One region of the Streptomyces sp. cg35 genome, then DNA from elsewhere that is predicted to be linked to it. Evidence: riboswitches for the same ligand, from Rfam matches in the RefSeq annotation. Region 1 holds a riboswitch; the other holds the start of a gene.
What was found. A riboswitch is a leader RNA that binds a small molecule or an ion and turns the genes downstream of it on or off. The one in region 1 is predicted to bind cyclic di-AMP.

Region 1 (5,240 bases):
CTCGCCTTCGCGGACACCCTGCCGGTCCTGATCGCGGCGTCGGTCGCGACCGGACTCGCCGGCGCGCTGTTCAATCCGGCGGTGCGGGCGTACGTCGCCGCCGAGGCCGGTGAGGAGCGCCGCGTGGAGGCGTTCGCGCTGTTCAACGTCTACTACCAGGCGGGCATCCTGCTCGGGCCGCTCGTCGGGCTCGCCCTGACCGGCGTCGACTTCCGGCTGACGTGCGCGGTGTCGGCGGTGCTGTTCGCGGTGCTCTCGGTCGTGCAGGCGCTGCGGCTGCCCGTGCGGCGGCGGGCGGCGGCGGGCTCCGGTGACGAGGGGGGCCAGTGGCGGACGGTGCTCGGCAACCGTTCCTTCTGGCTGTTCTCGCTCGCGATGACCGGGTCGTACGTGCTGTCGTTCCAGGTCTATCTGGCCCTGCCGCTCGCCGTGGAGCGGCTGCTCGGCGGGGGCCGGGCCGGGCAGGTCGCGACCGGCGCCCTGTTCGTGGTGTCGGGGCTCGTGGCGCTGGCCGGGCAGCTGCGGATCACCGACTGGTGCCGGCGCACGTGGAGCCGTGAGCAGTGCCTGGTCGCCGGGCTCGGGCTGATGGGCGCCTCGTTCCTGGTGCCCGCGGCGGGCGGCGCGGGCCTGACCGGGGTGGCCGGGCTGCTGCTGTGCGCGGCGGGGCTCGCGGCGGCGACGGCCGTGCTCTACCCCTTCGAGATGGACACGGTGGTGTCGCTGGCGCGGGGGCGCTGGGTCGCCACGCACTACGGGCTCTACAACACGGTGTGCGGGATCGGGATCACCGTGGGGAACCTCGGCACCGGGGCGCTGATCGCGCGCTCCCCGGCCGGGGTGTGGTGGGCGCTGGCCGCTGTCGGGGCGGTCGGGGCCGTGGCGCTGCACCGGCTCGGGCGGGGTGGGCGGCTGGCGGAGGTGAAGGCGGGGGCCCTCGCGCCGTAGGGGCCCCGTGAGCCGAGATCGGGTGCGGGGCTCTCGCGGCGCCGCACCCCGCGGGCTCCCGGGACGCCTCACCCGGACGGACCCGTACTGGTCGCCCCGCGCCCCCTCCCCGGGAACCCTTGGTGAGACGCCGGAAACCGGGGCGCGGACGCGGCAGGAGACAACTGGTGGGGCAGCGCGGAGGGCGGCACAGACAGGTGGCGGACGCCAGCGTCACCCACGTCTTCCTGCGGCTGCTGCCGGCGCTGCTGATCATCGGCGGCGCGGTCTACGAGTACTGCACCCCGTCCGGGTTCTCCGGGGCTCCTTTGTTCAGCGCGGCGCCTCTGGTCGCCGCCCCGTTCTTCTCGCTGTCCGGGACGATCCTGGCCGGGGTCGGCTCGATCGGCGCCATAGCCGCCGTGCACGTCAGATACACGCGGGAGTTCGGCTCCCCGATCGTCACCGAGATGGTGACCGTGGCCACCGTGTGCCTGCTGGCCTGCTTCATCAACCGGATCGTGCGCCGCAGCGACGAACAGCTGGCCTCGGCGCGGCAGATCGCCGAGGCGGCCCAGTTCGCGGTGCTGCCGGAACCGGCCGGGCGGATCGGCGGCCTGGCCATCGCGGCGCGGTACGAGGCGGCGCAGGCCGGCGCGTTCATCGGCGGCGACCTGTACGCGGTGCAGGACACACCGCACGGGGTGCGGCTCGTCGTCGGGGACGTGCGGGGCAAGGGCATGGGCGCGGTCGCCGCGGTGGCCGTCGTCATCGGCGCCTTCCGGGAGGCCGCCGAGCAGGAGGGCAGCCTGGAGGCGGTCGCCCAGCGCCTGGAGCGGGCGCTGGCCCGGGAGGGCACCCGGCGTCGCGGCATCGACGACTTCGAGGGCTTCACCACCGCCGTGCTCGCCGAGATCCCGCACGGCGGCGACCTCCTGCGCGTCCTCAACCGCGGTCACCCCGAGCCGATCGTGCTGCTCGGCGACGGCACGGTCCGGGTGGTCAGGCCCGAGGAGGCGGCGCTGCCGCTGGGCCTCGGCGAGCTCGGTGCCTGGCCGGACCGGGCCACCGAGGCGGAGTTCCCGGCCGCGGCGACGCTGCTGCTGTACACCGACGGGCTCTCCGAGGCGCGGGACACGAAGGGCGCCTTCTACGACCCCGCGGACCGGCTCTCCGGGCGCATCTTCCCCGGCCCCGAGGAACTCCTCGCGGCACTGGCCGAAGAAGTACGCCGGCACACCGGAGGCGGCACCAAGGACGACATGGCGCTGCTCGCCGTGCACCGCCCTTGATCATTGTCACGAGCGGTGATCGAGCGACCCCCCTGCGCATAACAATTGACGCACCGTCAGGAAAAGGCATGTTTCCCGTGCGTCAAAATCGTCGGTCAACTCGCCCGATTCCGCCCGGTCGTGCCCCGTTAAGTCCAGGCCAAAGACGTGAACGATCAGTGGGAACGGCTTGGAAATACTGTCGGCTGTCTATTAACGTTCGATAACGCAGCGCGGTCGTCCCAGCCGTCACAAGCGACGGCTCCGTGCGCACACGCTTAATCCCGCAAGGGAGCCGGGGAACCACCAACTTGGGGTGAATCAGGCATCGTTCCGTCGCTTTTCGGGCGTCGGGCCGTGCTCGTAGGAGACCTTCCTGCTCCGAACCCGTCAGCTAACCCGGTAGGCGAGAAGGAAGGAAAGGAGAGCGCCCCCGTGGCGTCGAACCGGCCTGCCCCCGAGTTCTCCGGATTCTCCGCCGACTCCGCCCCCGGCGAGTTCGGCGTCGAGCAGGAGACCTGGGAGGAGTGGAATCCCACCGAGGAATCCGTCCGTCCCGTCCGCGGCAGGCACCGCGTGGCCCGTCAGCGCGGCGGACTCGCGCGCAGCTCCACCGTCCTCGGTGTCGGCGTGATCGCCGCCGTCGGCGCGGGCGGCATCGCCACCGCGCAGGGCGGCAAGCCCGCCGTCCAGATCTCCATGCCCGACCTGTCGGCGGTCAAGGACTCGCTGCCCGCGGCCAAGTCGCTGCCCGGAGTGGGCGCGCTCATATCCGACGACTCCGACTCCTCGTCCGGTGCCGCCTCGGCCGCCCCGCTCACCACGGTGGGCAACGGGCAGTCGGACGCGGGCGAGGCACTGCGGGCCCGCATCATGCAGCAGGCCGAGACGCAGCAGAACGCGGCCGACACCGCGGCGCAGGCCGCGGCCGAGGAGGCCGCTGCCAAGCAGGCCGCCCAGGAGGCCGCCGAGAAGCAGGCCGCGGCCGAGAAGAAGGAAGCCGCCGAGAAGAAGAAGGCGGAGGCGGAGGCCAAGGCGAAGGCCGAGGCCGAGCGCCTCGCCAAGCTGGCCAAGAGCTACAAGCTCCCGGTCGCCTCGTACACCCTCACCGGCACCTTCGGGCAGCCCGGATCCATGTGGTCCTCCGGCTACCACACGGGCCTCGACTTCGCGGCCTCCACCGGTACGCCGATCTACGCCATCCACGGCGGCACCGTCACCGAGGCCGGCTGGGCGGGCGCGTACGGCTACCGCACGGTCCTCACCCTCGACGACGGCACCGAGCTGTGGTTCTGCCACCAGTCGTCGATGAACGTCAGCGTCGGCCAGAAGGTCAGCACCGGCGACGTCATCGGCCGCGTGGGCGCCACCGGCAATGTCACCGGTGCCCACCTCCACCTGGAGGTCCACCCCGGCGGGGACGCCACCGGCGTCGACCCGGCGGCGTGGCTGCGCGACAAGGGCCTCACTCCCTGAGCCGCGTCCCCTCCCTCTGAGCCCCGTCTCTTCTCCGAGGCGGGCCTCTCCCTGAGTCATGCCTCCCTCCGAGGCGTGTCTCCTCCGAGTTCCGGCGGTCCTGGCGGCAACCCCCCGACGTCAGGGCTGCCGGTTTCGCATGCCCATGGAATACCGTCTTCCGCAAAGGCGTTGAAGCAGGGCATGACTTCTTCCCCTGCTCTGCGCAAGCTCGGCTCCTCCGACCTCGAGGTCTTCCCGCTCTCCCTCGGGGGGAACGTGTTCGGCTGGACAGCCGACGAGGCCACCTCCTTCGCGGTCCTCGACGCCTACACCGCCGGGGGCGGCAACTTCATCGACACCGCGGACTCGTACTCGTCCTGGGCCGAGGGGAACCACGGCGGCGAGTCCGAGACGATCATCGGCAAGTGGGTCAAGGCCCGCGGCAACCGCGACGACGTCGTCATCGCCACCAAGGTCGCCCGCCACCCCGACTTCAAGGGCCTGCGCGGCGACAACATCAAGGCCGCCGCCGACGCCTCGCTGAAGCGCCTGGGCACCGATCACATCGACCTGTACTACACGCACTTCGACGACGACGAGACCATCCCGGTCGAGGAGATCATCGGCGCGCTCGACGAGCTGGTGAAGGCGGGCAAGGTGCGCAACATCGCCGCCTCGAACATCTCGCCCGCCCGCCTGCAGGAGTCCCTCGACCTCTCCGACCGCGAGGGACTGGCCCGCTACGTCGCCCTCCAGCCGCACTACAACCTGGTCTCGCGCGACACGTACGAGGGCGAGCGGCAGGACATCGCCTCCCGTGCCGGGCTCGGCGTCGTCCCGTACTGGGGGCTCGCCGCCGGCTTCCTGACCGGCAAGTACCGCCCGGGGGTCACCGTCGACAGCGCGCGGGCCGCGGGCGCGGGCAAGCACCTGGAGAGCGAGCGCGGCCGCAAGGTGCTGACCGTCCTCGACGAGATCGCGCAGGCCCACGAAGCCGAGATCGCCACGGTCGCCCTGGCCTGGCTCGCCGCGCAGCCCACCGTGACGGCGCCGATCGCGTCCGCCCGCACGGTCGAGCAGCTCCCGGCGCTGCTCGCGGTCGCGGACCTGGAACTGACGGACGCGGACCTCACCCGCCTCACGAACGCGTCCGCCTGACGGCCCCGGCCCGTCAGGAGCGGTACGAGTGGTACGGGGGGTACGCGCTGTACGGGTGGTACGCGGGGCCCGGCGCCATCGGCGGGCCCGCGTACACCGGCGGCCGCCACATCGGGGCCGCGATCCGGGAGCCGTACGCGAGCGCGGCCCGCGCGTAGCCGCGCCGCTCCCACAGCGCGTCGAGCAGCTCCCGCTCCCGTACGACGAAATCGGCGCCGGCCCGGCCCTTGCGGCCGCGGTGCCGGAGCAGGGCGAGCGTCGTCGCGTACTCCTCGTACGCGGCGACCGCCGCGGCCGCGTCCCTGCCGCCGTAGTGCGCGGCGTACTCCCGGGCCAGGCGGCGGGCCTTGAGCGAGCCGAGGGCGAACGGCTCGGGCGGGGCGAGCCAGCCCGCGGCGACATACGCGGGCAACTCGTTCCTGACGG
Region 2 (5,240 bases), 1.0 Mb from region 1:
TCAGCGAGCCGATCTGGTTGACCTTGACGAGGAGGGCGTTCGCCGAGTTCTCCTCGATGCCGCGGGCCAGGCGCTCCGGGTTGGTGACGAAGAGGTCGTCGCCGACGAGCTGGACCTTGTCGCCCAGCTTCTCGGTGATGACGTTCCAGCCGGCCCAGTCGTCCTCGTACAGCGGGTCCTCGATGGAGACGAGCGGGTACGCGGAGACGAGCTCCTCGTAGTACTCGGTCATCTCGGCCGCCGAGCGCTCCTTGCCCTCGAACTGGTACTTGCCGTCCTTGTAGAACTCGGAGGCGGCGACGTCCAGCGCGAGCGCGACCTGCTGGCCGGGGATGTAGCCGGCCTCCTTGATGGCCTCGAGGATGAGGTCGAGGGCGGCGCGGTTCGACTCCAGGTTCGGGGCGAAGCCGCCCTCGTCGCCGAGGCCGGTGGACAGGCCCTTGGCCTTCAGGACCTTCTTGAGGGTGTGGTAGACCTCGGTGCCCCAGCGCAGCGCCTCGGAGAAGGACTCCGCGCCGATCGGGGCGATCATGAACTCCTGGATGTCGACGTTGGAGTCGGCGTGCGACCCACCGTTCAGGATGTTCATCATCGGGACGGGCAGCAGGTGCGCGTTCGGACCGCCGAGGTAGCGGAAGAGCGGCAGGTCGCTGGCCTCGGAGGCGGCGTGGGCCACGGCGAGCGAGACGCCGAGGATGGCGTTGGCGCCGAGGGAGCCCTTGTTGTCCGTGGCGTCCAGGTCGAACATCGCCTGGTCGATCAGGCGCTGCTCGGTGGCGTCGTAGCCGACGAGCTCCGGGCCGATCTGCTCGATGACGGCGAGGACGGCCTTCTCGACACCCTTGCCCTGGTAACGGTTGGGGTCACCGTCACGGAGTTCGATGGCCTCGAAGGCACCGGTGGAGGCACCGGACGGAACGGCAGCACGACCCGTGCTGCCGTCGTCGAGGCCGACCTCGACCTCGACCGTGGGGTTGCCTCGGGAGTCCAGGATTTCCCGGGCTACGACGACGTCGATGGACGGCACGAGCATCTCCTTCTGGGATGTGACGCAACTGGGCGGGCTGCCTCGGTAACGCATTCCCGCACCCATGAGCCTAACCGGCTCCGGGGCATCGGCCAGCCGACCGCCCGTCTCGTGGACAACGCCGTTAGCGAAATGTTCCCAACTGGAACAAAACGGGGTGGTGGCGTGCGGGTGACGGAATCCCGTCCGCCGTGTCCGGGCCGAGCGCCGGGTGCGGGTCGCGGGCAGCCGCGACGGTGCCGCAGTCGGCGGACAGCAAGGCGCCCCACCCCGGATGCCGGGATGGGGCGCCGATGCGAGCGGCCCGTTACATGGGGACGGGTCGAAAGAGCTCGGCGTCCGCCGATGCCGAGGCTCCCCTCTATACGTGCGGCTTACTTCAGGTGCAGCTGCTGACCCGGGTAGATCAGGTCGGCGTCGGTGACGATGTCCTTGTTGAGCTTGAACACCTTCTGCCAGGTGGTGCCGTGCGCCTCGGCGATCTTGCTGAGGGTGTCGCCGTGCTTCACCTTGTACTCGCCGTCGCCCTTCTTGACCTTCTTGCCGGTCGGGGTCGTGACGGTCTTCTTCGACTCCTGCTGCTGCGGCGCCTGGCGCTGCTCGGAGCGGGTGGTCGTGGAGGACTCGGAGCGCTGCTGCGGCTGAGCCTGCTGCTGCTTCGGCTGCTCGGGAGCCGGGGCGGAGTTCGAGGTGGAGGCGCCGGACAGGCCCACACCACAGCTCGGCCAGGCACCCTTGCCCTGCGCGGCGAGGACCTTCTCGGCGACCGATATCTGCTGGGCCTTGGAGGCCTGGTCGGCGGAGGAGGCGTAGGCGGTGCCGCCGTACGCGGCCCAGGTCGAGGACGAGAACTGGAGGCCGCCGTAGTAGCCGTTGCCCGTGTTGATGGACCAGTTGCCACCGGACTCGCACTGCGCGACCTGGTCCCACTCGGAGGTGGAGGCGGCGGAGGCGGAGGTGGCGCCCATCAGCGGGACGGCGACAGCGGCACCGGCGACGCCGGCGAGCGTGGCGACACGGACGGCCTTGGACGGGCGGCGGTGCTTGCCCTTGCTGGAAAGCAGCATGGAGAGATCCCCTCACCGACGCCTACGAGGTGAGCTGTCGGGTTCGGGCCAGTGAGTGCCCGGCCGCGCATCCTTGTGCGCGGCTTAACCCCAAGCCGTCTCGGTCTCCCTGAACGGCACTTACCTGGGTCCCCCGCTCCTGCCTACGGCGCTGACGCGTCGACTGTTCCCGTACGGACGTTGGCAGGATTCGGCGTGACGTCCGTCGGGGCCCGCAGTGGCGAGCGGTGACGACGTTAAGCAGTGGATCCGCCCGATTTCAAAGACGATCAGGGTCTTTGAGACTCATGTCTCACTCGCGCAAAAGTGGACATACGCGCCCCAACCAGCCCTGAACTCCCGCTACTTTTCGCCCGATTCGAGGCCAAGATCCAGACTCTGACCAGGAAGGATGAGGTCGGGGTCGGAGCCGACCGTCTTCTTGTTCAGGTCGTAGAGCGCATCCCACCCGCCGTCGACGTCATGGGCGTCGGCGATGTCCCACAGGTTGTCGCCGGAGCGGACCGTGTACGTCCCTTCGTCGCGCCGCTCCTCGCGGGAGGCGTGACGGCCTTCTCCCGTACGGGAGTCGGAGGTGTCGTCCGTGGCGCGGTCGCCGCGGTGACGGCCGCCGGCGGAGGCGTCGTCCGAGGCCGGGGCGGACGGGGTGGCCGCGTCCGAGGGCTCCTGATCGGCCGCCGAGCCGGAGGCGTCGGCGCTGGGGTCGGTGCCGGAATCGTCGGCGGACTGCCCCGACTTGTCCGACTTGTCGCTTGCCGTGTCGCTCGGGTCGTCGCTCGACGTGTTACCGGAGGTATCGCCCGTCGCGTCGGCTGACGGGGTGTCCGATGTGCCGGACCCGTCGTGATTCTTGTCTCCCGAATCCGTGGCGGAGTCGTCGGCGGAGTCCGAGGAGCCGTCCGAGGAGTCGTCCGACGGGGAGGCGCTCGCGCCCGGGTCGACATCGGCCGAGTCGTCGCTCTTGGTGAGACCGGCCACGATCGAGCAGCTCGGCCAGGCGCTCGGCCCGCGGTCGTCGAGCGCTTTCTCGGCGACGGCTATCTGCTGGGATCTGCTGGCCTCGTCGGCGCGCGCGGCGTAGTCGAGACCGCCGTACTGCTCCCACATCTCCTGCGAGAACTGCAGTCCGCCGTAGTACCCGTTGCCCGCGTCCAGGCTCCACTGGCCGCCGGACTCGCACTCGGCGAGCTTGTCCCACGTGCTGGTGGAGGCGGCGCTCGCGTTGGTCGCGGCGAGCAGCGGGATCGCGATGGCGCTGCCGGTGACACCGGCGGCGACAACGAGAGCGGGTGCCTGACGGGGGCGACGGTGACGACCGTTCCCGGAGAGCATGCGGTTCCCTTTCGCGAGGCTGATGCTGCTGCACGCGACGGGTGATGCGGGAGTGCAGGATGTGCACATGTCGCGATGACTGGTGAACGTAGCGGGACTCGAACGCTTGTCACAAGTCGATGCAGCGCAGATCACGTGAAAGTCACAGATGTGACGGCTCGTCAGTTCTGGTGGGGCGTGAACTCCACCGGCAGCGTGCGCAGTCCACGCATGATGAGACCGCCGCGCCACCGCAGATCGGCCGGATCCTGGGCAAGTCGCAGGTCCGGAAGGCGCGTCAGCAAGGTGGCGAGCGCGGTCTGTCCCTCCAGGCGCGCGAGGGGGGCGCCGAGGCAGTAGTGGATGCCGTGGCCGTAGCCGAGGTGCTGGTTGTCGCGGCGCGCGAGGTCGAGGGTGTCGGGTGCGGCGAAGCGCGCCGGGTCGCGGTCGGCGGCGGCGAGCACGACGAGGACCGGGTCCCCGGTGGCGATGTCCTGGCCGCCGATGGTGAGGGGTTCGGTCGCGAACCGCCAGGTCGCCAGCTCGACCGGGCCGTCGAAGCGCAGCAGTTCCTCGACGCCGGTCGCCAGCAGCCCGGTGTCGCCCTCGGCCAGCGCCCGCTGCAGCCGCGCGCGCTGCTCGGGGTGGGTGAGCAGGGCGTACGTGCCGTTCCCGATGAGGTTGACCGTCGTCTCGAAGCCGGCGAAGAGCAGGATGAAGGCCATCGCCGCGGCCTCGTTCTCGGTGAGGTGCTCGCCGTGGTCGGAGGCGCGGATCAGGCCGGAGATCAGATCGTCGCCGGGGTCGTGGCGCTTGCGGTGGATCAGCTCGGCGAGATAGCCGCGCATCTTCTTCACGGAACGGGCGACGCCGCCGCGCGGCCCTCCCCCGTGCCGGATCATCATGCCCGCCCAGTCCCGGAAGTCGTCCTGGTCCTCGCGCGGAACGCCCAGCAGGTCGCAGATGGCGTAGATGGGGAGCGGGAAGGCGAAGTCGTGGATCAGGTCCGCCTCGCCCTTCGCCGCGAACCGGTCGATCAGGTCGTCGGTCAACTCCTGCACCCGGGGCGCGAATTCGGCCACCGTACGCGGGGTGAACGCCTTCGAGACGAGGCGGCGCAGCCGGGTGTGGTCCGGCGGGTCGATGTTGAGCAGGTGCGTCATCAGATCGGCCTTGCGCTCGCCCGGGATGCCGGTCTTGCCCTTGGCGTGCGACGACCCGTCGTGATGGTCCGGGTTCTTGCTGAGCCGCTGGTCGGCGAGGGCCTGCCGGGCATCCGCGTACCGGGTGACCAGCCAGGCCTCGACGCCGCTGGGCAGGGTGGTGCGGTGCACGGGGGCGTGCTCGCGCAGCCAGGCGTAGGCGGGGTACGGGTCGCTCGCGAACTCCCAGGTGAAGAGTTCGGGCATCGCGGCGGGGGCGTCGTGCGGGGCGGGTGCGTCGTGCGGGGCGGGGCTTTCGGTCACTCCCCGACGGTATCCGCCCCGCCAGGGGCGCTGCGCCGGCTACCCCGCCAGGCCCTCGGCCGCCCGCACCGCGTCCCGGTACACCCGGGCCGCTGCCCTGAGCGCCGCCTCCGGGTCCACCCCGTCCGCCTCCGCCCGCAGGGCGAGCGCCAGCAGTTCGTACCCCACACCGGATCCCGTCGGCACCGGTACGTCGAGCCCCGCCGTGCGCACGCGCGAGCCGAGCTTCGCGGCCAGGGCCAGGCCGGGCTGGCCGACCGGGACGCCGTCCGTGACCGAGGCCCGCTGCTTCTCCTCGGCCTTCGTGCGCAGCCAGTGCTCCTTGACCTCCTCCGGCGTGGACGCGGTGTCGTCGCCGAAGACGTGCGG

Region 2: linked by a shared signal. The riboswitch ahead of ACQUQD_RS17005 (transglycosylase family protein) and the one ahead of ACQUQD_RS21655 (M23 family metallopeptidase) in region 1 are both predicted to bind cyclic di-AMP.

Annotation. Positions count from the first base shown of each region.
Region 1 is NZ_CP191268.1:4,758,872-4,764,111, forward strand. It holds gene ACQUQD_RS21645 (MFS transporter) at 1-948, shown strand, start outside; gene ACQUQD_RS21650 (PP2C family protein-serine/threonine phosphatase) at 1,116-2,219, shown strand; cyclic di-AMP (ydaO/yuaA leader) riboswitch at 2,464-2,622, shown strand; gene ACQUQD_RS21655 (M23 family metallopeptidase) at 2,634-3,674, shown strand; gene ACQUQD_RS21660 (aldo/keto reductase) at 3,858-4,814, shown strand; gene ACQUQD_RS21665 (PrsW family intramembrane metalloprotease) at 4,828-5,240, opposite strand, start outside.
Region 2 is NZ_CP191268.1:3,749,950-3,755,189, forward strand. It holds gene eno (phosphopyruvate hydratase) at 1-1,033, opposite strand, end outside; gene ACQUQD_RS17005 (transglycosylase family protein) at 1,402-2,094, opposite strand; cyclic di-AMP (ydaO/yuaA leader) riboswitch at 2,099-2,255, opposite strand; gene ACQUQD_RS17010 (transglycosylase family protein) at 2,437-3,426, opposite strand; gene ACQUQD_RS17015 (cytochrome P450 family protein) at 3,588-4,814, opposite strand; gene ACQUQD_RS17020 (nucleoside triphosphate pyrophosphohydrolase) at 4,911-5,240, opposite strand, start outside.